Regions from separate parts of the Pseudoalteromonas 'SMAR' genome, predicted to be linked through region 3. Evidence: predicted binding sites of a transcription regulator. Region 3 holds the regulator's gene; each other region holds the start of a gene.
The links. The regulator MetJ, encoded in region 3, represses methionine synthesis genes. The targets are predictions, from matches to a motif close to TAGACGTCTAGACGTCTA.
Positions count from the first base shown of each region.

Region 1: a site for MetJ is predicted at 3,807-3,824, ahead of metK (methionine adenosyltransferase). Genes of this name have one in related genera too.
Region 2: a site for MetJ is predicted at 1,710-1,727, ahead of ACNKW2_RS09085 (homoserine O-succinyltransferase). Genes of this name have one in related genera too.

Region 1 covers NZ_JBLWMW010000009.1:41,961-52,361, reverse strand. The annotation lists gene ACNKW2_RS05960 (CYTH and CHAD domain-containing protein) at 22-1,542, shown strand; gene ACNKW2_RS05955 (HDOD domain-containing protein) at 1,660-2,505, shown strand; gene metK (methionine adenosyltransferase) at 2,553-3,704, opposite strand; gene tkt (transketolase) at 4,087-6,078, shown strand; gene ACNKW2_RS05940 (methyl-accepting chemotaxis protein) at 6,183-8,198, opposite strand; gene ACNKW2_RS05935 (symmetrical bis(5'-nucleosyl)-tetraphosphatase) at 8,412-9,209, opposite strand; gene apaG (Co2+/Mg2+ efflux protein ApaG) at 9,372-9,761, opposite strand; gene rsmA (16S rRNA (adenine(1518)-N(6)/adenine(1519)-N(6))-dimethyltransferase RsmA) at 9,745-10,401, opposite strand, start outside.
Region 2 covers NZ_JBLWMW010000017.1:42,517-52,917, forward strand. The annotation lists gene ACNKW2_RS09080 (homocysteine S-methyltransferase family protein) at 1-711, opposite strand, end outside; gene ACNKW2_RS09085 (homoserine O-succinyltransferase) at 701-1,648, opposite strand; gene ACNKW2_RS09090 (DMT family transporter) at 1,807-2,697, shown strand; gene ggt (gamma-glutamyltransferase) at 2,746-4,434, opposite strand; gene ACNKW2_RS09100 (hypothetical protein) at 4,721-4,912, shown strand; gene ACNKW2_RS09105 (hypothetical protein) at 4,999-6,729, opposite strand; gene ACNKW2_RS09110 (AraC family transcriptional regulator) at 6,988-7,977, opposite strand; gene ACNKW2_RS09115 (sterol desaturase family protein) at 8,083-8,910, shown strand; gene ACNKW2_RS09120 (endonuclease/exonuclease/phosphatase family protein) at 8,985-10,022, shown strand; partial or broken gene ACNKW2_RS09125 (DUF885 family protein) at 10,065-10,401, opposite strand, start outside.
Region 3 covers NZ_JBLWMW010000048.1:1,090-11,490, forward strand. The annotation lists gene metL (bifunctional aspartate kinase/homoserine dehydrogenase II) at 1-1,347, opposite strand, end outside; gene metB (cystathionine gamma-synthase) at 1,352-2,569, opposite strand; gene metJ (met regulon transcriptional regulator MetJ) at 2,911-3,231, shown strand; gene ACNKW2_RS16515 (malic enzyme-like NAD(P)-binding protein) at 3,319-4,560, opposite strand; gene rpmE (50S ribosomal protein L31) at 5,258-5,473, opposite strand; gene priA (primosomal protein N') at 5,683-7,854, shown strand; gene ACNKW2_RS16530 (SPOR domain-containing protein) at 7,864-8,394, shown strand; gene hslV (ATP-dependent protease subunit HslV) at 8,466-8,984, shown strand; gene hslU (HslU--HslV peptidase ATPase subunit) at 8,996-10,324, shown strand; gene ACNKW2_RS16545 (gamma-butyrobetaine hydroxylase family protein) at 10,377-10,401, shown strand, end outside.

The DNA.
Region 1 (10,401 bases), on a different contig from region 3:
AATAGGTAAAACAAAGCCCTAATGGATACTGAAATAGAACTGAAATTCTTGGTTTCAGATAATGAAGTTCCGCGGATCCCTGCACTAATTACCCAGTTTGCAAAAACGGTCACCAACAAGCCTGCGAAAAACCTTACCAATGCGTATTTCGATACCCCAAATCGTGAGTTACGAGCGTTAGACATAGGGTTAAGAACGCGTTGTTGTAATGATGACTGTGAACAAACCATAAAACTGGCAGGGGAGGTCGTTGGTGGGCTCCATCAGCGCCCCGAGTACAACTTACCTATTCAGTCAGGCCGTCCTGATCTCCATGCGTTTGATGCCAATATTTGGCCTCATGGTATGCAGTTGGAGTCCATAGCCGACAACATTTACCCGATTTTTAGCACCAACTTTATTCGCCGCACCTGGTTAATTGAAACCGATTCAGGAAGCCAGATTGAAGTGGTGTTAGACAAGGGCGAGATTGCCGCCAATGGCCAGGTTGAAGCCATTAACGAAATGGAAATCGAGCTGGTTGAAGGCAGTCGCGAAGATTTATTTTTACTTGCCGATCACCTCATTAAACAAGCTGGAATGCGCTTAGGGCTTTACTCAAAGGCGGCCAGAGGCTATCGCATTGCCGACGACAAACCGTTAAAGTCCGATCGCTTTATTGGTTTTGTGCCACTGCAGCAAAACGTCACGCAAGAGCAGGCCTTAATTGCAGCAGTGAGCTATGGCATTCAGTTCGTGCAAAAGCATGAGCAATGTTACTTTAACAAAGCAAGTTTACGCACATTGAAGCGCGTGATTGACGGCATTGCCTTGATCCGCCATGCGTTTTGGTTATTCGACGACATTGTAGACAAGAGCTCCACCGAACAGATTCGCAATGAATTGAAGTGGTTACTGTCTGAGCTGGCGTGGGTTGAGAACGCCATCCACCTTAAAACCTACACCTCTAAGCGTCATGCTTACTATAAAAAGCTCAATCAATTTCCAGAGTTGGCGCAAGTTATTAATGATTTAAAAGACGTGCAACCCACCGCCACCGACATCGAAGACTTATTTCACTGCACCCGCTATAACCGCTTAATTTTGTCACTGACACGATGGCTAGTAGATAAAGCATGGCGTAAGAACTGGGATCAAAAAGCCATGACGGCGGCAGAAGCCTCGGTAAAAGACATTGCTGCTAAGCTGTTTGATAAAGATTGGCACGACTTAAAAGCCTTATTACCGGAAGACAGTACCCTAACACAGCAAGATTATTTGCAAGTTCGGGTGAAACTGGAAAACACCCTGTTAAGCGGTAACTGCTTAGGTAAGCTGTACGATAAAGAGGCGCGTAAAGAGTTCCGCACCCCATGGATTGATATTGTCTATGGTATTTATGAGCTAGAAACGTTGGCGTATTTACACCAACTGTGCCAAAGCCAAAACTCAGAGGAGTTGCAAGAGGTTCAGTCTTGGTTACTGCAAAAGTCCGAGTTTCTCATCAGTGCCATGGAGCAAAGCCGACAATCGTCGATGAACAGCGAACCTTACTGGACATAAAGACACGCTTTATAGCAGTGGCTTACGCCACTGCTTATGTCAGCAAAAAACTAATTTAATTTCTCACATTTATTTTTGGCTGAGCTAAACTTTTTATATCCATCTTGAGGTACTCCAATGATAGATATAGATGAAAAAGTCCTTAGCGACCTGCGTGGTGGTTTTAACCTACCTGCCAAACCAGAAATTTTACAAGCACTGCAAAATGAACTGGCAAAACCCGAACCTGAACTGATTGCCGTGGCTGCTATTGTTGCTGCGGATGTTGGGGCATCAGCGGCGGTATTAAAGGTCATTAATTCTCCCGCCTATGGTTTGGCCAGAACTATTACCGATATCAAGCAAGCTGTAATGTTCTTGGGGGTAACTTGCATTACCCAGCTGGTGACGGGGTATTTACTGAAAAATGCTTTTGACCAGTCGAAATGCTGTATTTCGTTGCAGCAGTTTTGGGATAACGCCGCTGACATTTCACAGGCTGCTATGGTGATAGCGCGTTATTTAAAGTCGGCGGTGCCCGCTGAAAACCTCCAGCTGCTAGGGTTATTTCATGACGCTGGCATTCCAGCCATGGCGGTAAAGTACCCAGACTACAACGAAGTGTTCACTTGCTCTATTGAGCGCCCTGAACAAACCTTAGTGTATTACGAAGAGCAGCGCTATCCAGCTCCCCATACTGTGGTGGGATACTTTTTAGCCAGCTCTTGGAACCTACCAAAAGAAACCTGTCAGATGATTTTACGTCACCATGATGTTAGCTATTTAGACGAGTCACATGGGCTAGAGTATTCGCAAACCTTTGCGGCGTTGAAATTAGCAGAAAACCTCTGCTTTGAAGCTAAACACTTTCGCAGTTGTGCTGATTGGTATGTATTTCGTGACAAAGTAATGGTGGAGCTCAACCTCAGTGAGGACGAGTATCAAGATTTAAAAGACGACATTAATGATCTTTTTATCAACTGAAACAAAAAAGGCGCCATAGGCGCCTTTTAAAAACTTATTTGCTGGGGTTAAAGACCCGCAGCTTGACGCAGAGCGTCGGCTTTGTCTGTTGCTTCCCACGGGAACTCGTCGCGACCAAAGTGACCGTATGCCGCCGTTGGCTTGTAAATCGGACGCTCTAAGTTCAGCATACTTAGCAGGCCGTATGGACGCAGGTCGAAGTGCTCACGTACTAAGGCAATGAGGCGATCTTCTTCCAGTTTACCAGTACCAAAGGTTTCAATGCTAATTGAAGTTGGCTCAGCCACGCCAATCGCGTAAGACACCTGTAGTTCACATTTATCAGCTAACCCAGCCGCAACGATGTTTTTCGCTACGTAACGTGCTGCGTATGCTGCTGAGCGGTCAACTTTTGATGGATCTTTACCAGAGAAAGCACCACCACCGTGACGTGCCATACCACCGTAGGTATCAACGATGATTTTACGGCCGGTTAGACCACAGTCACCCATAGGACCACCAATTACGAAACGGCCTGTTGGATTGATAAAGAATTTAGTAGCGTCAGTGATAAGCTCTGCTGGCAGTGTTGGCTTAATAATGGTTTCCATTACCGCTTCCACTAAGTCGTCTTGTGACACTGAGTCACAGTGTTGTGTTGAAAGCACAACCGCATCAATACCTACTGCTTTGCCATTTTCATAAGCAAAGGTGACCTGCGACTTAGCGTCAGGACGAAGCCAAGGTAGAGTGCCGTCTTTACGTACTTGTGCCTGACGCTGAACTAGACGGTGTGAATAGGTGATCGGTGCTGGCATCAGCACATCCGTTTCATTACAGGCGTAACCGAACATTAAGCCTTGGTCACCGGCGCCTTGCTCTTCAGGACGAGCGCGATCAACGCCTTGGTTGATGTCCGGAGACTGCTTGCCAATGGTATTTAAAATTGCACATGAGTCGGCGTCAAAACCCATATCTGAGTGGGTGTAGCCGATTTCGCGCACGGTTTTACGAGTGAGTTCCTCGATATCAACCCAAGCACTGGTAGTGACTTCGCCACCTACCATTACCATGCCGGTTTTTACATACGTTTCACACGCAACACGTGCTTTTGGATCTTGTTCAAGGATGGCATCGAGTACCGCATCAGAAATCTGATCGGCAATCTTATCCGGATGACCCTCAGAAACAGATTCAGAAGTAAATAAATGTTTTGCCATTGTATTTATGCTCACAAATATTGCGCTTCACAGACATCAGGAACAGCGCTAAAAAATTAAGGAGTTCATTGTAACCAATAAACCATATTGTTGACCAGCTATTTTACGCCTAGACGTCCAAAATGGTTTAATCTTTTTTTGTCAGTGCAAAAAGTCGAATTTTGGCCATTTTTATGACTTTTGCCGTTGCACATCGCCATACAAATAAGTAAGAATGGGCTGATATACCCAAGTGCCCTCAAGTTACTTCACTGTTTAAGAAGCCCGCGAGCAAGCGACATCAATACGCGTAGCGGTTCGTTAATGAAGTGCTTGGGCATAAGCCTGTCGAGGGTATTTAGGTATTACATCCCGCGAAACACATATAAAGGTAGGAGAATTCATGCCATCTCGCAAAGAACTTGCTAATGCAATTCGCGTTCTTTCCATGGACGCAGTACAACAGGCCAAGTCTGGTCACCCTGGAGCCCCTATGGGCATGGCTGACATCGCGGAAGTACTTTGGCGCGACTTTTTAAAACATAACCCTAACAACCCAGAGTGGTTTGACCGCGATCGTTTTGTGCTGTCAAACGGCCACGGTTCAATGCTGATTTATTCACTACTGCATTTATCTGGTTATGATTTATCAATCGACGATTTGAAAAACTTCCGTCAGTTGCATTCAAAAACCCCAGGTCACCCAGAGTATGGTTACGCCCCTGGTATTGAAACCACTACGGGTCCATTAGGCCAAGGGATCACCAATGCAGTGGGCATGGCGATTGCCGAAAAAGCACTAGCAGCGCAGTTCAACCGCGACGAGTATGACATTGTAAACCACTATACCTACACCTTCTTAGGCGACGGCTGTTTAATGGAAGGTATTTCCCATGAAGCTTGTTCACTGGCAGGCACATTGGGCTTAGGTAAGCTCATCGCATTTTGGGATGACAATGGCATTTCAATCGACGGTGAAGTCGAGGGCTGGTTCAGCGACGATACGCCAAAACGTTTTGAGTCTTATGGCTGGCATGTTATTGCTGACGTGGATGGCCACGATAGCGACGCCATTAAAGCGGCCATTGAGGCGGCACAAGCTGAATCGGATAAGCCGACGCTTATTTGTTGTAAAACCGTCATTGGTTATGGCTCACCTAATAAGTCAGGCAGCCACGACTGCCACGGTGCACCGCTAGGTGATGATGAAATCAAAGCAGCACGTGAATTCCTTGGTTGGAAACATGGCGCATTTGAAGTACCAGAAGATGTATATGCTAAGTGGGATGCAACATCACGTGGTCAAAACCAGCAAAGCGAGTGGCTGATTAAGTTCACTGAATACCAAGCGCATTATCCTGATCTAGCTGCCGAGTTTGAGCGCCGTATGAAAGGCGAGCTACCGGCTGATTGGTCACAAAAGACAGAGCAGTATATTGCCGAGCTACAAGCAAACCCTGCCAACCCAGCGACGCGTAAAGCATCACAAAATGCCCTAAACGCGTATGGCCCAATTTTACCTGAGTTTATGGGTGGCTCTGCTGACCTTGCAGGTTCTAACTTAACCCTTTGGGATCAGTCAAAAGGGGTTACTGCAGAAGATGCTTCAGGCAACTACATTTTCTATGGGGTGCGTGAGTTTGGTATGTCGGCCATCATGAATGGCATTGCCCTGCATAAAGGCTTTATTCCTTACGGTGCTACTTTCCTAATGTTTATGGAATACGCTCGTAATGCGGTGCGCATGGCGGCACTGATGAAGCAAAGAAGTATTTTTGTTTATACTCACGACTCAATTGGCCTAGGTGAAGATGGTCCAACTCACCAACCAGTAGAGCAAATGGCCAACCTTCGCACTACGCCTAACCTGACTAGCTGGCGTCCATGTGACCAAGTTGAATCAGCGGTAGCATGGCAGCAAGCGGTTGAGCGGGCTGACGGTCCAAGTGCGTTGGTATTTACGCGTCAAGGCCTAGAGCAGCAGCCGCGCAGTGCTGAGCAGGTAGCAGCGATTAAGAAAGGTGGCTATGTACTGTCGTGCGATGGCGAGCCAGAAATTATCTTGATTGCAACAGGCTCAGAAGTTCAGCTTGCTGTGGAATCAGCCGAGCAGCTGCGTGCTAGCGGTAAAAAGGTACGTGTTGTGTCTATGCCATCGACTGACGTATTCGATGCGCAATCTGCTGAGTACAAAGAAAGCGTACTGCCAAGCGCGGTAACACGTCGTGTTGCCATTGAAGCGGGCATTGCTGACTTCTGGTACAAGTACGTTGGCCTAAATGGCGCAATTGTTGGCATGACTACCTTTGGCGAGTCAGCACCAGCAGGCGAGCTGTTCAAGCTATTTGGCTTTACCGTAGACAACGTAGTAGAAAAGGCCAATGCCTTGTTCTAATGCCAATGCCATCAGTCCAGCCTAACGCTGGACTGTATCAATGAGCAAAAAGGTATAAAAAAACCCATGCATTGCATGGGTTTTTTTGTTGCTTGATTAATTCATTACACCTTGAACTGATCCACCGATAACCGCAGTTCTTCGGCAAGTTTTGCCACCTCCGAGCTCGAGATAGAGGTTTGGCTTGCGCCTTCAGCGGTTTGCTCGGCAATCGTAACGATAGACTCTAAGCGCTCGCTGATCTCTTGTGCCACTTGTTGCTGCTCATTAGCGGCGCTGGCAATCTCTTCACTGACGTCATGTGCTTGTGATACCGCGGTGGTAATGGAATTAAGGGCTTCGTCAGCGAGGTCACTTTGGGTAACACAAGACTCAGCCTGTTGCTTGCCTTTTGACATGGCTGATACGGCTTCTTCGGCACCCGACTGCAGCGACTCAATCATTGACTGAATTTCTTGCGTCGACTCTTGGGTTTTGCTGGCCAAAGAACGCACTTCGTCGGCCACGACCGCAAAGCCTCGGCCTTGTTCACCGGCACGCGCGGCTTCAATAGCGGCGTTAAGCGCCAGTAAGTTCGTTTGCTCGGCAATGCCACGGATAACATCCAAAATACCGCCAATAGAGGCGCTGTCTTGGTGTAACTTGTTGATCACCGTTGAAGCTTCTTCTACTTCGCGAGCAAGCTGCTCAATGGTGTGTTTATTTTCTTGCGAAATGCCTTTAACACGTTCTGCTTCTTTATCAGCATTTTTGATTTCTTGTAACGCTTGGTGCGCACTATTACTGACACCATGAGAGGTGCTGCTCATTTCTGTGGTTGCTGTCGCCGCTTGCTCAACTTGAGCTTGCTGGTTCTTAATTGCTTGGCTCGACTCGGTGGTGATAGTCGAAGTCTCTTCAGAGGCAGCAGCCAATTGCGTAGAGCGTGAAACAATACCGGTAATAAGCTCTCGTAAACTTGTGATCAGGGTATTACAGCTGCGCGACAGTTCACCAAATTCATCTTTGGCTGAATCATCTAAACGCTGAGTCATGTCGCCACTGGCCACAATGTTTAACACACGGTTGACTTCAGAAAGCGGGGTAGTGATGCGACTCACGGTAATGTAAGCCACAGCCACTGCCATTAAGGTGGCGACTGTCATACCAATCCAGGTCCACAGGTTAGCCGTGCCTACGTCGTTTCTTACACCCTCTTGCAGGTCAAAAGCAACGTCGCTGGCCTGACTCAGTAATTCGTCTAGCTGTTTAAGTGCCGCTTGGGTGGTTTTCTCAGCGTCATTTAATTGTTTACGGGTTTGTTCTTGAGCCAGTATTAGGCGTTTTTGGTTTTCGCCAATGCTATTACTGCCAATGATCAGCTCTTTTAAGGTGCTGAAATAGCCTTCTAGGTCACTTAACAGGGCATCATCTAAACTACTCACTGGACCACGCATTAACTCGATGTTGCCTTCGATTTCTTCAATCACAAAGCGTTGCTCGTTACGAATAATTTCGAGGGTGTTCAAGTCTTGTATGGTGAGCATATCGTTGGCACTGGTGACGATAGAGGTAAAGTTAGTCTCCATCTTAGTGGCCGCTTGATAGGCGCGTTGATCGGCGGCTTCCAGGCCGTCTAAATCGATGATATCAACCGTGACCATAGTGGCATCTTCTGCGGCGATGTCGACTTCAAACAGTTGATCTTTCAATCGGTTTTTAAGAGATAGCTCAGAAGACTTTTCCGTCACTAGGCTATTCATGGCTTTCACAAAGGCGGTGTAACTATTGCCAACTTGGCGGCTACTGGCCGATAACTGCTCATCGTTTGAAACCACATCTTGTAATTGCGAGTAGGTTTTATCGAATATTTTTTGGCGCTGAGCAAACTGCTGCTTTAACTGCGCTAGCTCGTCTTCAGTGCGGGCATAAAAACTACCCTGAGCCATTTTACTCATTACCGTAAATTCAACCTTAAGCTCTGAGCTTTTTGCCAGCGCAGGGAGAGAAAGGTTATTTACTTGTTGAGTAGAGTTGTCAATGTTAGCAATTCTTAATAGAGAATTGCCCCCGATAAGAAGAAGCAACAGGGTGATGGTGATGAAACCACCCCAAATTCGTTGGCTAACAGTCAAGTTCATGGCTTTCCTACAAAATTTACAAAGCGATATGAGTACTTATCGGTTTTATTGCTGATAAGTTAAGTATTTTATAGCAGATGTGACTAAAAATTTCAGTAAAAAAGGCCGTAATACAAAAATTAACGCCCAGAGGGGAGGTAAATCTTGGTTACCGGCAAATATGTACCTTATTTCTCAGAAATTAAAACGTTATACTTTGGCATAGAATTAAGCTTAACGTTGCTGGTAAAACGCACCGGTTTTAATGTTCATTAACGTCATTTCGCCGCCCCAAACACAACCGGTGTCTAAGGCGATGATGTTGGGCTTATTGGTTTTGCCTTCTAATGCAGCCCAGTGACCAAACAACACCCGCACTTGGGGTGGCAGTTGGCAAAGCTCAAACCAAGGCACTAGGCCTCCAGCTTTGTCTAACCCCGACTTGTTATTAAGCTCAAGATCGCCCTCTGGAGTGAGAAAGCGCATGCGCGTAAAGGTATTAACTATGGCTTTAAACTTATCTTTATCGTCTAGCTGAGTAAGTGCCTTAGTGGGGTGATCACCATACATATGGCGATAGAAGTCTGTGGCGTCAGGACCTTGATACATCGACTCGGCAAATTTGGCGTACTCGCAGGCTTGCTCAATGCTCCAATGTGGGTGTAGCCCGGCGTGAGAAATAAAGGTTTGCTGCTTTTGCAGCCAAATCGCCAGTGGTTGAGCGCGCAGGAACTCGGCATAGGTATGGCACTTAGGGCTGGCAAATAACGGCGCTAGCTTATCTTTTGGGTTGGGTGATTTATTTAACGCTAGGCAGGCTAAAAAGTGCAAATCGTGGTTGCCTAAGGTAATACTTACAGCGCCCGCGTTATTATGCAAAAATTCTAAGCAAGCCAGTGAGTCTGGCCCTCTGGCAATGATATCGCCAACACAATATAAGTGATCTTGGCTGGGGTTAAAATCCACCTGATCGAGCAATGTCACTAATTGGGTGAAGCAACCTTGAATATCGCCTATTGCATACTTTGCCATTTTGAACCTTTTTACGTTGTAATACCAACTCGCTTAATTAAGCGCTCAATTTGAGGGAGTATTAATGCAAGTTGGTATAAGCTCGCGAGGTTAACTTGCTCCTACCACAGGGTTTGCCTCGCGAAGTTACTCGTGACTAAAAAAGCTTTTCTAAAGTAGGTGTTAATGCAAGATGTTAGGGCAAGAAAGCCTGAAGACATCAATAGGCGCCTTGAATTCGTTACCAAATTCATTACGCATCACGTAGTAGCCTTCCATGGTGCCCACAGGCGTGTCTAACACGGCGCCACTGGTGTACTTGTAACTCTCTCCAGGGCGAATGGTAGGTTGCTCGCCCACCACACCTTCACCTTCCACCTCAGTTTCTTTGCCGTTGGCATCGGTGATCAGCCAATAGCGGCTGTGTAACTTAGTGTTACACAGGCTGTGGTTTTTAATGGTGATGGTGTAGGCAAACACATACTTGTCTTTCTCTGGCTGTGATTGCGCTTCAACATAAAAGGTTTCTACCGATACTTTGATAGGGGAGCCCATATTAGTTTGCGTTGTCATAAATCCAATTGGCGATATTGATAAATTGATTAAGAGACAGGTTTTCTGCGCGCAGTGTGGGGTCTATGCCTAAATCGCGAAGCTGTTCTTCGGTTAATAGGTTAGACAAGCTGTTGCGCAACGTTTTACGGCGCTGATTAAACGCCTCTAAACACACTGTGTTAAGAATTTTTGTGCTTTTTGCTGTGCGTTGCTCCGGCGACTTAGGCACTAAGCGTACCACTGCGGAGTCCACTTTCGGCGCTGGTTTAAAGCAGCTAGGCGGCACTTCAATCACAGGAATGGCATGACAGTAATATTGCGTCATCACGCTTAAGCGACCAAAGGCTTTACTACCTGGGCCCGCAACCATGCGATTAACCACTTCTTTTTGCAACATAAAGTGCATGTGTTCTACGTCATCGGCAAACTCGAACAAGTGGAATAGCAAGGGAGTGGAGACATTGTAAGGCAAGTTACCGAAAATTTTCAGTTTACCACCGTCTTTCAGTAACGATGCAAAATCAAACTTCATGGCATCGCCTTGGTGTACCGTTAGCTTAGGTCCCAAAAATGGGTGGTGGATCAAGCGCTCAGCAAGATCTTTATCCAGCTCCACAACCGTTAGCTGACCGCTAAGGTCACACACCGGCTCAGTGAT
Region 2 (10,401 bases), on a different contig from region 3:
TTCTGTGGTCTGCCCCGACAAGGTTCGCCCAGAGGCATCGGTAATGGTGCCAGAAATCATCACCGGTAAAGTAACCCCTGCTTGCTCAAATGCTTCTTCTACGGCAAATGACGCTGCTTTAGCGTTTAGGGTATCAAAAATGGTTTCAATCAAAATTAAATGCACACCGCCTTCAATCAATGCCAAGGTTGACTCGACGTAGGCCGCCACCAATTTATCGAAGGTGATGTTACGAAAACCCGGGTCATTGACGTCGGGAGAAATCGAGCAAGTTTTCGAGGTAGGACCTAAAACACCGGCAACGTAACGCGGCTTATTGGGCTCTTTTGCGGTAAACTCATCGGCCACACTGCGGGCCAGTTTCGCCGACTCAAGGTTGATTTCTCGACTTAAATTCGCCATGTCATAGTCAGCCATGGAAATGGTCGTGGCATTGAAGGTGTTAGTTTCAATAATGTCAGCGCCTGCGGCCAAATAATCGCCATGAATTTGTTTGATGATCTCAGGCTGAGTCAGGCTTAACAGGTCGTTGTTGCCCTTTATAAGCACGTGCCAGTCTTTGAAGCGTTCGCCACGATAATCTTCTTCCTCAAGTTTATGCTGCTGGATCATGGTTCCCATGGCACCATCTAAAATAAGGATGCGCTGACTCATGGCATGAGCCAGCTGCTGACTGATTTGTTCACCGTTCACGGCAGAATTACTCGGCATAATTGTTAGTCCTTACATCTTGGCTAACCAGGTTGATATCGTATGGGGTGGTCTGGTAAACGTAATAATTTAACCAGTTTGAGAATAACAAAAACGCATGGCTTTGCCAGGTTTTTGATGGCGTCCGACTGGGGTCGTCATCGGGAAAATAGTTTTGTGGTAAAGGCGCGTTGGCCATTTTTGCACAGTCGCGCTGATATTCTTTTTCTAAGGTGTCAGCATCGTATTCAGGATGCCCGGTAATATAAACCTGACTGCCTGACTGGTTTTTAAGTAAATACGCCCCCACAGTCTCGGAGCCTGCCAATACCACTAAATCTTCACAGCGTTGTATTTGGGCAAAATCGATGTGACCATAGCGGGAATGCGGCACCAGAAACTCATCATCAAATCCTCGAGTTAAGGCACCATGCTCAAAATAACAATGGTGCTTAAACACCCCACAAAGCTTGTCTTGTTTTAGCTCGCGCTTTAAACCATGGTGATGATAGATGGCTGCATGAGCCGCCCAACACGAGAACAAGGTCGAAGTCACATGATGCTCGGCCCAATCAAAAAAGTCACACAGCTCTTGCCAATACGTCACTTGATGGTATTCCAGGTGCGCCAGCGGTGCGCCCGTGACAATTAAGGCATCGTAGTTTTTGTTTTTGACATCCGAAAAATAGCGGTAAAACATATCCAAATGCTGCTCTGAGTTTTCTGAGCTTCGATGGGTGTCTAGGCGCAGTAAATCGACGTTGACCTGCAGCGGCGTATTGGCTAATAGCCGAATAAACTGTACTTCGGTCTCTACCTTGTTGGGCATCAAATTAAGGATAGCAAGGCGCATCGGACGGATTTCTTGAGTTGAAGCCCGACTCTGCGGTATCACAAAAACATTTTCATGACGTAATTGACTAATGGCCGGTAGTTCGTCAGTAACCGTGATTGGCATACCATGCTCCTGAAAAATCGAATGCCGTTATTATGAACCGAAACCAGAAAATATCAACCTCTAGATGGATGGACGTCTAAATACAGTTGAGATTATTCTGGCCAATCCACGTATACTGCCCGCTGCTAATACATTTTTAATGAGGTACTAAACGACGTATGATTGGACTTGGTGAAGGAGCAGCAATCGCTGCCGCATGTGTATGGGCCTTTTCAACGGTACTTTATAAACGCTTCAGCCACCATCTCAGCCCATTTGAGTTGAATGTCACCAAGGGCGTTATCGCTGTGGCGTTAATGTTATTCGCTATCCTTGTTACCTCAGACACCTTGTTACCCAGCCAACTGTCCAGCTGGGGTTGGCTTATTGCCAGTGGCATCTTAGGCATTGCCATAGGTGATAGCGCCTATTTTGCGGCACTGCGCAATATTGGCCCGGCCAGAACCCTAGTGATTGAAAGTTTAGCCCCGGCCATTGCCGGTATGTTGAATATTGTTATATTGGGCGTTTACCTCAGTGCTTCAGCGTGGCTGGGCATTATTATTACGACCTTGGGCGTCATGCTGGCGATAAAACCGAGCAAGAGCCAACCGGTGATGGATAAAAAGCACTATCTGCTGGGGGTTGTTTTTGCGTTAACTGCCGCCACATGCCAAGCCGCAGGCATGGTGCTGTCCAAAGGCGCGCTCAACCACGAAAACATCAGCAGTTTGTGGGCAGCATTGATAAGACTTGGCTCTGGTACCTTGTTTGTTGCCATGCTGGTAGCGTTTCTGCGCTCGCAAAGCCTTTATCGCGCCCTGACCCTTAAGCAAATTGATGCTAAAAATTGGCTGTTTGCGGCCATCTTTTTTGGCACTTTCGTAGGCTTATGGCTACAGCTTATTGCGGTGAACCACACCGATCCGGCCATAGCACAAACTATTTTTGCCACCGCGCCTTTGCTGGTAATGACTATGGCGGTGATAAAACGTGAGGCCATCACCAAAACCATGATAAGCGGTGGTGTCATCGCATTACTGGGCGTGTTTTTACTGCTACAGGGATAAAAAAGGGGCTGTTTGCCCCTTATTAACAGCGATTAAGTCGCCGCAGTGTTAATAACCAAGTGCTGCGCTGTCGGCACGTCTGGGATCTGAAGCACCAAATATCCCTTTGTCGGTCAACATAATGGATTGCGTAGAGCCCATGGCATTTTTTTCCGACAAGGTATGTCCTTTTGCTTCAAGTAAGCGTCGAGTGTCGACATTTAAGCTGCGCTCAATGCGTATTTCATCTGGTAACCATTGGTGATGAATACGCGGAGCCACGGTGGCCTCGGCAATGTTCAAGCCATGGTCAATGACATTCATAATAATTTGCAACGTGGTGGTAATGATCCGCGAGCCGCCTGGACTGCCTGTAACTAAAAATGGCTTACCGTCTTTCATCACTATGGTGGGTGTCATGGAACTTAAAGGGCGTTTATTGGCGGCAACTGCGTTGGCTTCGCCACCGATCAGGCCAAAGCCATTGGGCACCCCAGGTTTAGCAGAGAAGTCATCCATTTCATTATTCAAAAGTATCCCTGTGCCCGCAGCCACAATACCGGAGCCATAGCTAAAGTTCAGGGTATAAGTGTTACTTACGGCATTGCCCCACTTGTCAACGACCGAGTAATGGGTTGTTTGGTTGCTCTCATAGGGCAGCAGCGTGCCTGGACTAATTGCACTGCTGGGTGTTGCGGTGTCTGGATTAATATCGGAACTGCGTTTTTTTGCGTAGCGCTTATTTATGAGCTCTGCCACTGGCACATCATAAAAATCGGGGTCACCCAAGTATTTACTTCTGTCGGCATAGGCGCGTTTCATCACCTCTGTCATCAGGTGGATGGTGGCAGCACTATTATGGCCAAGCTGTGCAATCGGGTACTGCTCTAACATATTGAGCATTTCGATAATATGTACGCCACCCGAGGAAGGAGGCGGCATGGACACCACTTGATAGCCACGGTAATTGCCCGTTACCGGCTTACGCTCGATCGCGCGATAATTTTTTAAGTCCTCAAGCGACATAATTCCGCCTGCGGCCTGTACCGCAGCAACGATTTTCTGGGCGGTCTCACCTTGATAAAACCCAGCACTGCCGTGTTTGGCGATACGCTGCAACGAGTTGGCTAAATCCGTTTGTACAAGCACTTCATTGGGCTGATAATTGCTGCCATCTTGCTTATAGAAAATGGCTTTTGATGCCGGCACATCTAGCATTCGCGCTCGGATGTAGTCATGTGATAACGAGTTGGCTAAATCCGACGTCACCCTGATACCGTTGCGCGCTAGTTTTATCGCCGGTTGAATGACTTCACTGAGGGTCATGGTACCGTATTTTTTTAGCGCCAGCTCCATGCCCATAACCGTGCCGGGCACGCCCACCGCTAAGCCATGTTGCAGGCTGAGCTTTGAGTTTACTTTGCCGTCTTTGCCAATAAAAATATCTTTATGGGCTCTACTAGGCGCCATTTCTCGATAATCAATAGCGATAGTTTTGTCTTGCTCAGCTAAGTGCACCAGCATAAAACCACCACCGCCAAGGTTACCCGCTCGAGGTAATGTCACCGCAAGACTAAAACCAACAGCCACGGCAGCATCGACGGCATTCCCCCCTTGACGCAAGATATCGACACCCACTTGGCTTGCCAGTGCTTCTTGACTGGAAACCATCCCCTGCTCTGCCCACTGTGGCTGAGCGGTAGCTTTGGAACTAAATATCGCCGTTTCATTGGCGCTCACCCAAGGGGACAACACCATAGCTGCACTCAACAGGCAGCTAGATAACCATCTACTCACGTTAGTCATAAACAAATCCATCTTGCGAATCTCTGATTTCGCTCAGTGTGACATGGATGAAAATAGCCGACAAACGAACAGAGACAAATCGCAGTAAAAACATTTATTTGACAAAATTATCATTTATATTACATTCTAAGCTGTTAATCTGTCGTTCCTTAAAAAGGAAAGCGCTCTAGCTGACAATTAATGAATAATATTAAGCGCACATGAACATGTGTAACATTGCAAAACAAAGGAAATGACCATGAAAATTAAATTAACAAAGAAACCGTTGAAGAACCTTTCGGACAGCAAGTCATTGGCAGATAAAGTGACACCGCAAGTTGGGGGCGGCTATGATATTCCCACCAATCGCCAAGACTGCTTAACGGCTGCAGTGTCTTGCTATGGAGAGCATAACTGTGCCTTTACTAACCGTTATTATATGTGTGATTAATACCCTTTTATAACGATTAAGTAAAAATGCCGACGCAAAGTCGGCATTTTTTCCTTAAAACTCACTGCAGAGTGAACTCAATTAATTTAAGGCTTCTTAAGCACAATATCACTACCAAGCACTAGGCCTTTATCACTGACATCCATGCTTAGCGCTAAGTGCATATTTTGTTTAGACAGTGCTGCGAATTCTTTGGGTAAGGGTTCGCCAGAAGCCGCCAACATAGCCATTAAAGGTTGCATTGCCGCTTGCATGTCAATTTCAAACGCAACCATACCATTCTTCTCCAGTTTCTGGCCGGCCAATTTAGTGGCAACCTGAGTGCTTGTATCGCCACTGAACAACACTAGGTGCTGGCCTTTTAGTGCCAGTTTAACGTCAACGTCCAGAGGCGTTGGCGCTGGAAGGTATTGGCTGATTGATACCGCACTGCCATCCGTAGGAATTTCTAAGTCTGCCAACATTGGCGCCAAGCCTTTAGCTGTGTTGACTAGCATCATAGGATCATCGGCCGACAAGCTGAGCAAGGCATCAAATGCCTTAGGCTCAGGTTCACCTTGCTGATTTTGCTCCAAAGTATAAGCAAAAACCGATGCGCTCATGCCTTTAATGCCATTGGCCATCCCAGTCATCATGGCCACGGCCATGGGGTTATTTTGCTTAGCTTGGTTTTGCAATGCGACTAACTCAGCACATTGAAAGTCAGCTTGAGTAAATTGTCGCCAGAGGGTATTCAGGGTCGGTGCAAGCTGCGCAACATCAATACCGTAGGCCATGCTCATCATAGTGCTATGTTGCTCTTGCTGCTCAGGTATAAAGCCGCGTAGTTTTGCCAGCGTTGACAACATCTCGGTGTTGTTTGCCACCACAATGGTATCAGCATCAATTTCGACTTGCTCTGGGGTGAAATTAAAGGCTTTTACCCCCATCACGGTTGCCGGCCATTGGCTAGCAATATCACTGTAATCGGCCTGACATGCGGGTGTTCGCACAGCAGCAAGCGTCGTGCTATCACCAGAAAGTTCAAGAGCATTATCTAACATTCGAGTGAATGCGGTGTTTTTATTGGCAGTGATGCCGTTGGCAATGGCGATATGGTTAATAAACGCGAGTGCACTGCCATCAAAACCAAACTGCTCAGTGTAGTTTTCTAACTTATTTGTTTCACTTAAAGCTTGTGCAGGCTTGGTAATGCCCAGCGCAACCTCAAGATCTTCAGGGGTATTAAATGGCGTATTAATGGTGGTTGTAACCCAATTTCCTTGTACCGAAGTAATTAGTTCAAGCTCAGCACTGGGTGCTAGCTCTAGCTTGTAACGAGTAATATTAACTCCTTTGATTTGCTCGTCACTAAAGCTAATTTCAGCATCTTGCGCCGCCATTTTAATGGTTGTTAGCAGCGCTTCAGGATCGGCTAGTTCGTATCTGATAGTCGGTAACAACCCAACAGTATAGGCCAGCGCGCGAAAGCTTGAACCAAAACCTAGAATCTGCTGCATACTTTCGGGTGAAGTTAGCGCCAGATTGTATTGCTCCATTAACGTCGCTAAAAAATCTAGGTTTTTATTGTCTTGCTGACGAAATGCCGCTGTTATTTGCTCAAGCTGTTGAATTTGGCGCAACTCTTTTGGCAAATACGTCATGTATTTACTTTGTTCAAAAGGCGCTAGTTGGCCCCAGAAAACGGCAGTATCGGCAGGGACATAATCAAGTTCTGGTAGGCTGATATGAGTATTAGAACTCGAAGGTTGTGTTGCTATATAGGCACCCACGGCAATCGCCACAGCACCAATACCGGCTAATAGTTTAGTATTCATGGTTTTTCCTTTTCGCTATTCATTGTTTTAGCAATGAATAAATTTTCATCCCTTATATTGCACACTCTACGAGCAATTTAGGTAGTGTTAAATGATAATTGTACCCATTAAAAAGCAAATTTACTAATACATCATTGGCTATATCTCTCCCTTAATTCCTGACTACACTACCTGGAGATCTCACCCAATATCCTCAAGATTAAGTGGCTGTCCTGGTTAAATACTGTCACGAGGACAAACCCAGTTAACACTCAACAGTTACGATTTATCACGATAAATAAGCCGCAGTGCTGTAGGCGTTTGACCATACTGTTTCTGGCAAAACTTATTCAGTGCACTTTGCTCCATAAAGCCAAGCTCTGCCACAATTTGGCTAAGTGGGGCCTTGGCAATCAACGCTTCAAAACGCCGCTTACGTTCTTCATCCAGTAAGGCTCTAAAGTTTTGTTGCTCTCTCTTTAATTGCCGCTGAAGTGAGCGCACACTTAAGTTAAATGCTTTCGCTACATCCGTTTGCAGTACCCCTTCTAAGCTCAACTTGGCTTGTAATAATTGCATCACCCTAGGAGCCAGCGGCGGGTGCTGCTGTAACTGTTGTAGATCCAGAGCAGCCATTTGTTTCATGTGCTGGTTAAGTTGTTTATTAGCACTGATAAACGTCATATTTAGGTAATCGCAGGGGAAAGTTAGGGCGTTTCGCTCAGCACTGAGGTGTATGTCACAGCCAAACCAGTCGCTCAGTTGTTGCCGCTCAGAGTCCGTAAGCGCAAAACTCAAACTTAACCCACTCGGCGCAAGTGGCGACTTTAATACTTGCCTTGCGGCACTTACCCAAGCGGTCATATTGCGTAAAATGATTTGCTTGCCCACCGCAGTATTGAGATACCAAACAATAGCCATGTCGTCGCCATCGCTCTTAAGCTTAGCGCAACCTATATCGGCAACCAGAGCGTCATAGCGACATAATGCGTGCAGTGCTTGCTGCAAAGTATCGCAAGTTTCTACTAAGTATCCTAAAACGCCATAGTCAGCCAGTTGAATCTGTCGCCCCAATTCAAACCCAATTAAGGCCTGCTGACTATACTGTGATGCTTGCTCTAACAAGGCATCGTAACTGGAGACTGGCACCCGCTCGGGCCGAGCATCAAGCAAGGGTTGAAAATCGCTTAGCAGCGTATTTCCCTTTGGTAATCGCGGTACCAGAGCTTGGTAGGCACTGTAAAAATAGATAAATGAGGTTGAGTGCATGATCCATCCTGTCGTATTTGGATAAATCTTTGCCGTTTTCTGGCAAGATTGTCAATAGCAAACCGCGTTATGCTCACGCTTAAGTTGCTCATAAATGCATTCAAAATGTTTGATATCACTCTGTTAATGTTGCTTATAAGCCCAGTATTCTTCGTTTGCATCCTAATTGAGTACTGCCGGTACCGCCAGCACTACCATCTTTGGGATTCTATCCTTAATACCCTACTGGCCCTAGCGCACCAATTCGCCGATGCTTTGGCTTTATTACTGCTACTGCCGCTGTTTAGTTGGCTACACCAGTACCGCCTTTTTGATTTTGAACTATCGCCGCTTACTCTGTTGTGTGGGTTTATATTGCAAGACTTTTTATACTACTGGTTTCATCGTGCCTGTCATTATATTCACTGGTTTTGGAGTGCCCATGTGGTGCACCATAGCTCTACCTATATGAACTTTTCCACCGCGTTTCGACAAAGTTTACTCTACCCTGTGGTTGGGATGTGGTTGTTTTGGTTGCCATTGGTTCTGCTCGGCTTCACTGCGGAGTTAGTGTTTACCATTGTTAGCATCAATTTAGCCTACCAGTTTTTTATTCATACTCAGACATTAGGAAAGCTTTGGTGGCTGGAGTCTATTTTTAACACCCCGACACACCACCGTATTCATCATGCCAGTAATCCAGCATACATTGATAAAAACTTCGCTGGGGTATTTATTATCTGGGATAAGTTATTTGGTACCTTTGCTTCTCAGCAAGATGACATTGAGATCCAATATGGGATCCGAGGCTCAGCACCTGAGCCCCACTTTGTTGCCGTCAATTTTGCCCAGTGGTGCCACATGCTGAAGCAAGCACGGCAAGCCAAGGGCATCATAGGCAAGTGTCAGGCTTTGTTTGGTTACCCAACTCATCTACCAGAGCGAAAGCCCTAACCTCGCTATTCATTGCTAGGTAACTGGGGTAATATGAATTGATTGCAATGTTGACGTCGTGACAAAGGAGCACCATGAATTGGTTTTTTACGGGGATGGTTTTATTTGTCGCTATTGCCAGTTTCCTTCCCCTAACACGGCACCCGCACTGGATTGTCCGTGCATTTGAGTTCCCTCGTTTACAGCTCACCGCCATTACGGCAGCTCTTATCCTTGCCGTATGGCTATGGTCTTTCTCGCTTGGCTACTTGGCAGTACTGTTACCTTGCTTGGTGTGGCAATTAAGTTGGATATTGCCATACACGCCCTGCTGGTCAAAAGAAGTAAAAAATGCCAGCGCGGGTTCACCAAAGCTGCGGATTATTACTGCCAATGTGTTACAAACCAATCGCCACTACCAAGCGCTATTAGACATTGTCCGTCACTCTAACCCAGACATTTTAGTGACCTTAGAAAGCGACCAACACTGGCAAGCGCAATTAGACTCTTTAGCAGATATCTTGCCTTACCGTGTAAATTGCCCACAATCCAATTTGTACGGTATGCATGTCTACTCGCGATATCAGTTACACCATACTGCCATAGAATATATCATTGAGGATGATGTGCCCTCTATTCATAGCCAGATCACCCTACCCAATGGCGCTACCATCGACTTTCACTTTTTACACCCAGCGCCGCCCAGCCCCACAGAAAATGAAAGCGCTGAACCAAGGGATGCCGAGTTAGTGGTGGTGGCTAAACGTGTTGCCCAACATCAACGGCCTACCATTATCACCGGTGATCTGAATGATGTTGCTTGGTCACCCACCACACGGTTATTTCGCAAAATCAGTGGCTTATTAGACCCCAGGGTGGGTCGCGGTATGTTTAACACCTTCCACACTCAATTTGCCTTTGCTCGTTGGCCTTTGGACCATTTGTTTTGTAGCCACCACTTTGGTGTCAGCGAACTCAAGCGCTTGGAGAAGTTTGGCTCAGATCACTTTGCCTTATACGCTGAGTTAGCCTACGAACCACAAGAGAAACAACCAGAAAATGGCTTAACGCCAGACCAAGAAGACAGAAAACGCAGTGAAGAAATACTGGAAAAGGTTGAGACACCTTCCTGAATAGAAGTGGTAAAGCAGCCTCTGCTTTACCACTGACTGGCATTAAGCGCCTTTTACTGCTTTTACCCAAGCCTGGACATCCTCTTCGACAAGTGCCAGTGGCCTAGCACCTTTTAGTAACACAACATCATGAAACGCCTTGATATCAAACTGCTGACCGAGTTGCTGCTTCGCCCACTCTCTCAGCTCCACCAGCTTGATCATACCTAACTTGTAACCCAAAGCTTGCCCTGGCCAAGCAATATAGCGGTCAATGGCTGACACCACATCGCTCATGGCCGTCCCCGTTGCCTCAGCAAAGTACTCAATGGCTTGCTCACGAGTCCACTTTTTATAATGTAAACCGGTGTCTACCACCAGTCGCGCCGCTCGGTATGCT
Region 3 (10,401 bases):
TTGCTGCTGACACTGTTGAATAAACACCTCACCGACATTGCCCAGGCCAGCAATAATCACTGCCAACTCGCGTCCACGATTAATTAACCGCTCATGTAAGATAGCCAGCACATCGCTGTCGATGGCTTGATCGGTCAACACTAAACTGTAGTCACTGTGTTGCAATGTGTAGCGTGTCACAATGGCGTGTTGATCTAATAGTTCTAAAGCCTGCTGATGCAACCCTGGTATATCTTGTGTTGGTGCCACCAAGGCAAACCCTTGCACCTGCGACTCAATAATATTCACCCGCGAGTCTAGCGCTTTAACCACACGATGGCTGAACTCTGAAGGTACTAGCAAGTAGTCGTCACCACCTTTGTCAAACTGGTGAATACTATGTTGGATCAGCTGACTGAGCTGCTTCACCTCGCCGCTTTTTAAGCCTTCAACGCGCAGTAAGTCGAGCTGACCAAACGTGGTGATAAAACGTTTGGCTTTGCTATACCCGGCTTTTACCACTTCCGTGCCTGCAGTGTCGGGGTCAAAGCTGCTTCTCACCTGCAATTTAATGTCAGTGTTTTTCAGTGGGGAGAGGGTTTTAGCATGCAGCACTGGGTTGCCAAGACGAGCTAGCAACTCCGCCTGCGAGCGGCATACTTTCTGGTATTTTACCGCCGTGGCCACTTTTCTTGGATCGGTGCTAAACACGCCTGTGGTATCAGTCCAAATAGCCACCTGCTCAGCATCAATATAACTGGCCAGTAAGGTTGCACTGTAATCACTGCCATTGCGACCTAAAGTCACCGTTTCTGCGTGGCTGTTACTGGCAATAAAGCCGGTGACTACATTAATTTTGTTGCTCTCAAGCTGAGCCTGACACGATGCTTTATTCTGTGCGTGCAGTAATACGCCATCTTGTTGCGTAAATAAGCGCCGAGCATCGACATCGCAGGCATCAACTCCACTGGCCTTAATAAGCCTTGCTAACAGTCGCGCAGACCAAAGCTCACCATGGGCTAATAAACTGGCGTAATGCAGCTGCTGCGCCTGCCTTGCTGTGGTGATGGCTTGCAACTCTTGGCTTAACTCGCTCAACAGCGCCTGATGAACAGAGCCAACGAATAAGGCATCAATTAATTCACGTTGATGGTTCTCAAGTTGCAGTAAGATGTCATTAAATGCTCGATCGTCTTGCTGTTGATAACTTTGCCATAAGGTAACCAAGGTATTTGTGGTTTTACCGGCAGCCGAGACGACCACACAATCTCCCGCTTGGCAATGCTCTAGTACAATGCCTGCGACGACTTGATAGCGCTCTGCTGAACTTAAGCTCGAGCCACCAAATTTATGTACAACTTTTGTCATTCCCTCACCATAAAACTGTGTGTGCAGGCGTCAATTTGAATGATTTGGCATCATCCGTCGCCTTGTTGGCATAAATACAGGTAAACCCTGCTTCTAAGTCTGCGATAAGGTCGCGTACGTCCTCAATGCCAACCGAAATACGTATCAAGGTATCACCTACGCCAGCTTCAAGTCGTGCTTGTGGATCCATGCCGGCATGGGTCATAGTGGCTGGGTGACAGATTAGGCTTTCTACGCCCCCTAATGATTCTGCCAAGGAGAATTGCTGCAACGAAGTTAAAAAACGCGCAGCGGTATCTAGATTGCCTTTAATGTTAAAACTCACCATGCCACCAAAGCCGAGCTGCTGCTTTTTCGCCAATTCATGCTGTGGATGGCTCGCTAAACCAGGATAATAAACTTGGCTTACATGGGGTGAAGCCGCAAGGTATTCTGCAATGGCTTGAGCGTTTTCTTGATGCTGGCGCAGCCGGACGTTAAGGGTTCTCAGCCCTCTAAGGGTCAAATAGCTATCAAAGGGCGCACCGGTAATACCAATATTATTGGCCCACCATGCCAGCTCATCGCCCAGCTCTTGGGTGCGAGCGATAACCGCACCACCGACCACATCCGAGTGACCATTAATGTACTTAGTGGTGGAGTGCACAACAATGTCGACACCGAAAGTAATTGGGTTTTGCAGTGCTGGGGATAAAAAGGTGTTGTCCGCCGCCACTAATGCACCAACAGCATGTGCCGCTGCTACCACTGCCTCGATATCGGTCAGCCTTAAAATAGGGTTACTGGGTGTCTCAATCCAAACCAGTTTTGGCTTTATTTCTGCTAACTTGTTGAGGTTGTCTGGCTGGGTAAGATCCAATACTTCTAGGTTCAGCAAGCCACGCTTAGCTAATGAGGTAAATAGACGGTAGCTGCCACCATAGCAATCATGGGGGATCACTAAGGTATCATCGTGATTTAACAGTTGCGTGACCAGATGCACTGCTGCCATTCCGGTGGCGGTAATAACACCTCGCGCGCCGCCTTCAAGTTCAGTGAGCGCCTCTGCCAACACGTCACGGTTAAAATTACCACTACGGCCATAGTCATAGTCACGTTTGGTATCAAAGTCGGCAAACGAATAGGTCGTAGAGAGATAAAGTGGCGGTACCACCGCACCATGTGCTTGGTCCGCTTCTATGCCGTGACGCACTGTCACCGTTGATTTGTTACTCTGACTCATAGGGTCACCTAGATATTTGGATGTTTAGACGTCCAAAAGGTTAGTTTATATAAAACTAGAAGTCAAAACATTTATCCTTCTAAATGGCTAAGTAACTAGTATTTGACTATCTTTTTTAAACCGATAAAATTTCGCCACTTTAGGCGCTGCTAATACGACTGAGTTATTGAAAACTATGGCAGGGATCTTACGATCTCGCTATAGCGGATTACTTTATTCATCAGGCTGAAGTAGGTTAAGACTTGACCGTCAGAAGTTTACCTAACACTTTTAAGTTGTGGATAATGCAGTTCAGAACCCAGTCATATTGGCATTGATGTAACTGAGGCAAGTACACGATTATGGCAAAATGGAATGGTGAATATATTCACCCATATGCAGAACACGGTAAAAAAGCAGAACAAGTTAAAAAGATCACAGTGAGCATTCCTTTGAATGTGCTAAAAGTGTTGACTGATGAAAGAACGCGCCGCCAGGTGCAAAACTTACGTCATGCCACCAATAGCGAGCTGCTTTGTGAAGCATTTCTACATGCATTTACAGGGCAACCTCTGCCCAGTGATGAAGATCTGCGCAAAGACAATCCGGAAAGGATCCCGCTAGAAGTCAGAGAGATCATGGCGGAGCGCGGCTTGGAAATACCTGAGATCAATGAGGAGTAATGCCAATTTAAGCGAATTGGTATCACGCTCAGAAATAAAAAAGCCTCTATATTAGAGGCTTTTTTATTTCTATTTACATACTATTCGTTACTTCATGTAGTCTTCAGGCATATCAATTTGTGCTACACCTGACTCCACAGCCGCTTCCGCCACAGCTCTGGCAATACGCGGTAATAAACGTGGATCCATGGGTTTTGGAATAATGTAGTCACAACCAAACTCCAAACTGTCCACGTCAGCAGCCTTCAACACCTCAGCAGGGACCGGCTCTTTGGCAATACTACGAATTGCTTCCACCGCGGCAATTTTCATTTCATCATTAATGGCGGTAGCACGCACATCCAAAGCACCACGGAAAATAAATGGGAAGCACAATACGTTGTTTACCTGGTTAGGATAATCTGAGCGTCCAGTGGCCATGATTAAGTCATCTCGTGTGGCATTGGCTAAATCCGGATTAATTTCAGGATCTGGGTTGGAGCAGGCAAATACCACTGGCTTGTCAGCCATTAGTTTAAGGTTTTCAGGCGATAATAAATCTGGGCCTGATACACCAACAAACACATCGGCTTCGGCAATCACATCCTGAAGAGTGCGCTTATCGGTGTTATTGGCAAACAGCTTCTTGTATTCGTTTAAGTCATCACGACGTGTGTGAATAACGCCTTTTCTATCCAGCATATAAATATGCTCTCGCTGGGCACCACACTTAATCAGCAGTTCCATACAAGCGATAGCCGCAGCACCGGCACCTAAGCACACAATAATGGCATCGTGAATATCTTTGCCTTGCACTTCTAACGCATTGAGCATGCCAGCGGCGGTAACGATTGCAGTACCGTGTTGATCGTCATGGAAAATAGGTACTTCACAGCGTTCAATCAAGGCTTGTTCGATTTCAAAACACTCTGGCGCCTTAATGTCTTCTAGGTTAATGCCGCCAAAAGTGTCAGCAATATTGGCAACCGTATTGATAAAGTCTTCGGTGGTGTTATGTTTTACTTCAATATCGATGGAATCAAGACCCGCAAAGCGCTTAAACAACAGAGCCTTACCTTCCATCACCGGTTTAGAGGCCAACGGCCCAAGATTACCTAAACCAAGAATCGCAGTACCATTACTGATCACCGCAACCATATTGCCTTTACCGGTGTAGCGATAGGCATTCGCAGGATCAGCTGCAATCTCACGGACTGGCTCTGCTACCCCTGGACTATAAGCCAAGGCTAAGTCTTTGACGGTCTCTGCTGGTTTAGTCAGCTCAACACTGATTTTACCTGGAACGGGTTCTGCGTGATAATCTAAAGCTTGTTGACGAAAGTCTGTCATGGCGCGATATTTTCCTACGAATTTAATGTGAGAGTGTGGTAAATGTTCGCATTTTACGCATTGGAGCAAGACAACCTATTGGCCCAATACAGTGCGATTAACTATATGCACGACGACGCTGCAAAGAAGCCTTGTCAATAGGACATATAGTTAATCGACCGTGATCACACGATACCGAGTTCTCTTGATTATTCAAGTAAAATCAGGTCTATCCACTGGCAGCGATACTTCACCGACTTTTCTCAGAAGATGACCGCACTTTTAAGAAATTTTTCACATCATGACCCTGTTATTTTCATCGATGTCGGCTGCAAATCCATGCATAAAAGATGAAAAACCCAGCAGTCATTAAGACATTTCTATTTCGGCAAAGAAAACTTATTTTTACGGCTTTTAACCTTAATTTCTTAAAATTTAACCGCCATATTGCAAAACTTATAAACTCTACTTTCATAGCTGCAGTATTCATAAATATATAAGCTCTCGGCAAATTCACAATCAAGCCAAGGAAATATTCGTTATTTAGCTCGAGAATAGAGCTAAAACTCTAATTCAATTAATTAGTAAAGAATTGCTGCCAAAGTAGGTTTTTTGTCGTGAAGAGGGATGAAGTTTCGTCGTGAAAACGACCGCAGGCAAAAAGAGATAGGCACAAAAAAAGCACCCGAAGGTGCTTTTTCCGACTAGACAGGCAAGATTACTTCTTGCTGCTAAGTGCACCGAAACGCTTGTTAAAGCGATCAACACGGCCACCTGTATCTAGGATCTTCTGCTTACCTGTGTAGAACGGGTGACAAGCAGAACAAACGTCTAGGTGAATGTCTTTACATAGCGTAGAACGAGTTTCGAACTTGTTACCGCATGAACACGATGCAGTGATCGTCTCGTACTTAGGATGAATACCTTCTTTCATAGCAACCTCTAATTAGGCCGTATCGCTCTCCAAACCCGAAGCTTGGCACCATACGTAGTTATACAAAAATTGTGGACGCGTATTTTAGTGTTTAACTGAACATTCTACAAGCAATATTTTGGCTTTTTTTATTATCACACCGGCGAAGTTTTCACTTCTATTTTGCTTCGGTATATACTGCATCACTGCGCTAGTCACACGGAGTTGTTATGCTCATTCTTGAAGTTGCTATTAAGTTGCCATTGCACCGCACTTTTGATTACCTATTAGAGCCGCACCTGCAAGTAGAGCCCGGTATGCGTGTCAGCGTCAATTTTGCTAACCGTAAATGCACTGCCATAGCGCTACAAAAGAAAAATCACACCGATGTACCAGAAGCAAAACTAAAAGCCGTGTTAAGTGTATTAGACACCCACCCTGTTTTTAACACCCAGCAACTGCAATTCCTGCGCTTCGTGGCACAATACTATTGCCATCCTATCGGTGACACTCTATTCACCGCACTACCGGCGGTGCTACGTGATGGTGGTAATCCAGATAAAACGCAAATTCCCCTGCTGAGCTTATCGGAAAAAGGCCAAGCGTTACCGACGTTACGCTCCAAGAAGCAGCAAGCCTTATTGTCGCAGTTGCACGAAGGGGGAGCCATCAAGTTAAGTGAGCTCAAAGCGTTAGGTTTTGCCCAGCAAACCATTAAGGGTCTAGAACAAAAAGGGCTTATTGAACAATATATTGAACATGAATGTAATTGGTCTCAGCAACCCCTAGAACTGGATAAAAAGCCACGCTTAAATGATCAGCAAGCCACCATTTGCAGTGCCATTAATGCCCAACAGGGATATCGCACGTTTTTAATCGAGGGGGTAACCGGCAGTGGTAAAACTGAGGTTTATTTACAATGTTTAGAGCAAATCTTAGCAGCCGGTCAGCAGGCGCTGATCTTAGTGCCAGAAATCGGCCTAACTCCGCAAACCGTTAACCGCTTTAAGAAGCGCTTTAAGAACATTCCCATTGATCTGTGGCACTCTAATTTAACCGATAATGAGCGCATGCATACCTGGCGGCGCGCCGAAAAAGGCAGTAGCGCCTTAGTGATTGGCACTCGCTCTGCAGTCTTTTTACCGTTTCAACGTTTGGGCATGATAGTCGTTGATGAAGAACATGATGGTTCCTTCAAACAGCAAGAAGGACTGCGTTATCACGCCAGGGATCTCGCAGCCTTTCGAGCCCACCAGCAACAATGCCCACTTATTTTAGGCACCGCAACGCCGGCACTCGATACCCTCAACAAAGCCATTACCAATAAGTACCAATTATTGAGCTTAACCAAGCGCGCTCAGACCCAGCAAGACAATAAGTTCGAATTGGTTGATATGAAAGGTCAGCCCGAGCAAGGAGGCTTTTCGGCAATGAGTTTACATTGGATGGAAAAGACCTTAGCTCGCGGCAAGCAAGTGATGGTGTTTCTCAATCGCCGCGGCTTTGCCCCGACCTTAATGTGCCACGAGTGTGGCTGGCTAAACACCTGCCGCCACTGCTCGACTAGCGCCACCTATCATCGCAGCCTTAATCGTTTGGTCTGCCACCACTGTGGTGAGCAAGACTTTGTGCCACAACAATGTCCTGACTGTGGCAGCACACAAATTATGCCGGCAGGGATCGGCACTGAGCAATTGGAGAGCTTTTTAACTGAACGCTTTAGCGACATCCCCATCACGCGCATCGACCGTGACTCAACACGCCGTAAAGGCAGCCTTGAAAGCGCCCTAGAAGAAATCAACCAAGGGGGAGCGCGAATCTTGGTGGGTACGCAAATGTTGGCAAAAGGTCATCACTTTGCCGATGTCAGCCTGGTGATTATTCTCGATGTTGACTCTGGTCTCTATTCTTGTGACTTTCGTGCCACAGAACAGATGGCACAGCTTATTACTCAAGTGGCAGGGCGTGCCGGTCGAGCAGGAGAAGCGGGGACTGTGTTACTGCAAACTCATTTCCCCGAGCATCCGTTATTACAAGATTTGATCAACAATGGCTATGGGGATTTTGCGCGATATGCTTTACAAGAGCGTGAAGAGGCTATGCTGCCACCATTTGCACACCTGACCATTATTCGTGCTGAAGCGACCAACCAAAACACCGTATTACGCTTTTTATCGGATTTGGTTCCTGCCAGCCCCTATCCTGGTATACAATTGCTAGGTCCAATTCCTGCACCTCTTGAGCGAATTGCCGGAAAATACAGATATCAATTACATATACACGCACAAAAACGCACTGTGCTACGCGATTACCTCTCGCAACTCGCCAGCTACATTACCGCGCACGAGTCTGCGAACAAGGTACGCTGGAGCATAGATGTTGATCCAATGGATAGCTACTAAATTTTATATATGGCACAGCACGACTACATTAATAAAACGCCGAAAGGCAAAACCAAAGGCAAACCGACTAAGTCGAATAAGTTTCCTGTTATCGCGGCAGTTGCGGCGCTGATCCTGATTGCCGGCTTTGCCTATGGCCTGTGGTTTATTAAAACCAATGCCGACCCAGAGCAGGTAGAACAAGCGAAAAACCCAACGCCAACGCAATCGCAGCCACCCACCAAGGCGAAACCTCGTCCCCCTGAATTTATCGAGGAAATTAAAAACCACGAAATCAAAGTCGAGGTGAAAGAAATTAAGAGCAAAGGCCCTTATCAAATGCAGTGTGGTTCGTTTAGAACTCACAGCCAAGCCGAAGAAATGAAAGCCAAAATCGCCTTTACCGGCTTAATTGCTGAGATCCGCCGTACCGAAGGCAGCAATGGCGCTTGGTTCCGCGTACGCCTTGGCCCATATGATACTAAGCGCCTAGCTGAGAGTGACAAGAATAAGCTCAGAAGCGTGGGCATATTTGGCTGCGCAATTTGGGGCTGGACTTGATTTTTACGCCCTAACCCATATTTCCTACTAATCTGAAGTTACAAGGGCAACATGCCCAGATAAGGATCACTATGACTACCATCGTTAGTGTTCGTCGCGATGACAAAGTGGTTATCGGCGGTGACGGCCAAGTTTCACTTGGTAACACAGTTATGAAAGGCAACGCACGCAAAGTACGCCGCCTATACAATGGCAAAGTATTGGCCGGTTTTGCTGGCGGTACCGCCGACGCATTCACCCTCTTTGAGCGCTTTGAAACTAAGCTGGAAATGCATCAAGGCCACCTTACCAAGGCTGCCGTGGAAATGGCCAAAGATTGGCGCACGGATAGAGCATTAAGGCGGCTTGAAGCCCTGCTTGCCGTTGCCGACGAAACCGCCTCGCTTATCATTACCGGCAATGGTGATGTAGTACAGCCTGAGCACGATCTGATTGCCATTGGCAGTGGTGGCAACTTTGCCCAAGCAGCGGCCACCGCGCTAATCGAAAACACCGATTTAAGCGCCAAAGAAATCGTTGAAAAAAGCTTGAAGATCGCTGGTGATATTTGCGTATTTACCAATAACAACCAAACTATCGAAGAATTGTAATAGGACTCGTCATGACAGCTATGACTCCCAGAGAAATTGTCCACGAACTTGACCAGCACATTATTGGTCAAGATAAAGCGAAAAAGGCCGTTGCTATTGCATTGCGTAATCGTTGGCGCCGTATGCAGCTTGACGAGGAGCTGCGCAGTGAAGTAACACCAAAAAACATTTTAATGATTGGCCCAACTGGGGTGGGTAAAACGGAAATTGCGCGTCGCTTGGCTAAGCTCGCCAATGCTCCTTTTATCAAAGTAGAAGCCACTAAGTTCACAGAAGTAGGCTACGTAGGTAAAGAAGTGGAAACCATTATTCGCGACTTAGTCGAGGTTTCTTTTAAAATTACCCGTGAGCAGCAAACCAAAAAACACAAACACAGAGCAGAAGAAGCCGCTGAAGAGCGTATTCTCGATGCCCTATTGCCACCAGCAAAAGACGCTTGGGGCGAAGCACAACGTGACGACAACAGCTCGACTCGTCAGGTATTCCGTAAAAAGTTACGTGAAGGCCAGCTAGACGACAAAGAAATTGACATTGATATTGCCGAGTCTGCGCCACAAGTGGAAATCATGTCACCGCCAGGCATGGAAGAAATGACTAACCAGCTACAAAGCATGTTCCAAAACATGTCAGGCGATAAGAAAAAGAATCGTAAGCTAAAAATCAAAGAAGCCTTTAAACTTCTAGTCGAAGAAGAAGCTGCTAAGCTTGTGAATCCTGAAGAGCTTAAAGAGCAAGCGATTGAGTCAGTAGAGCAAAACGGCATTGTGTTTGTCGATGAAATCGACAAAATCTGCAAGCGCGGCGAGTCTTCTGGCCCAGACGTTAGCCGCGAGGGTGTGCAACGCGATTTGTTACCTCTTATCGAAGGTTCAACGGTAAACACTAAGCACGGTATGGTGAAAACCGACCATATCTTGTTTATTGCTTCGGGCGCATTCCAAATGGCGAAACCGTCCGATCTTATTCCAGAGCTGCAAGGTCGTTTACCTATCCGTGTTGAATTAGAAGCCCTGACTGCAGGTGACTTTAAGCGCATTCTAACCGAGCCTAGTGCCTCGCTCACCGAGCAGCAAATTGCCCTAATGAAAACCGAGAATGTCGACGTTAACTTTACCGACGACGCCATTGAGCGTCTTGCTGAGGCCGCTTTCCAGGTTAATGAAAAGACCGAAAATATCGGTGCTCGCCGTCTACACACAGTGATGGAAAAACTGATGGAAGAAGCGTCATTCGATGCCAGCGAAAAGGCGGGAGAAGCATTAACCATTGATGCCGCTTACGTTGAGCAGCATCTCGATATGTTAGTGCAAGATGAAGACTTAAGCCGCTTTATCTTATAACTACACTATAAGCGGAGCATGGCTCCGCTTAGCTTTTTGGAGCGTGTCGCCAATGTATCAAGTCACTAAACTGCATT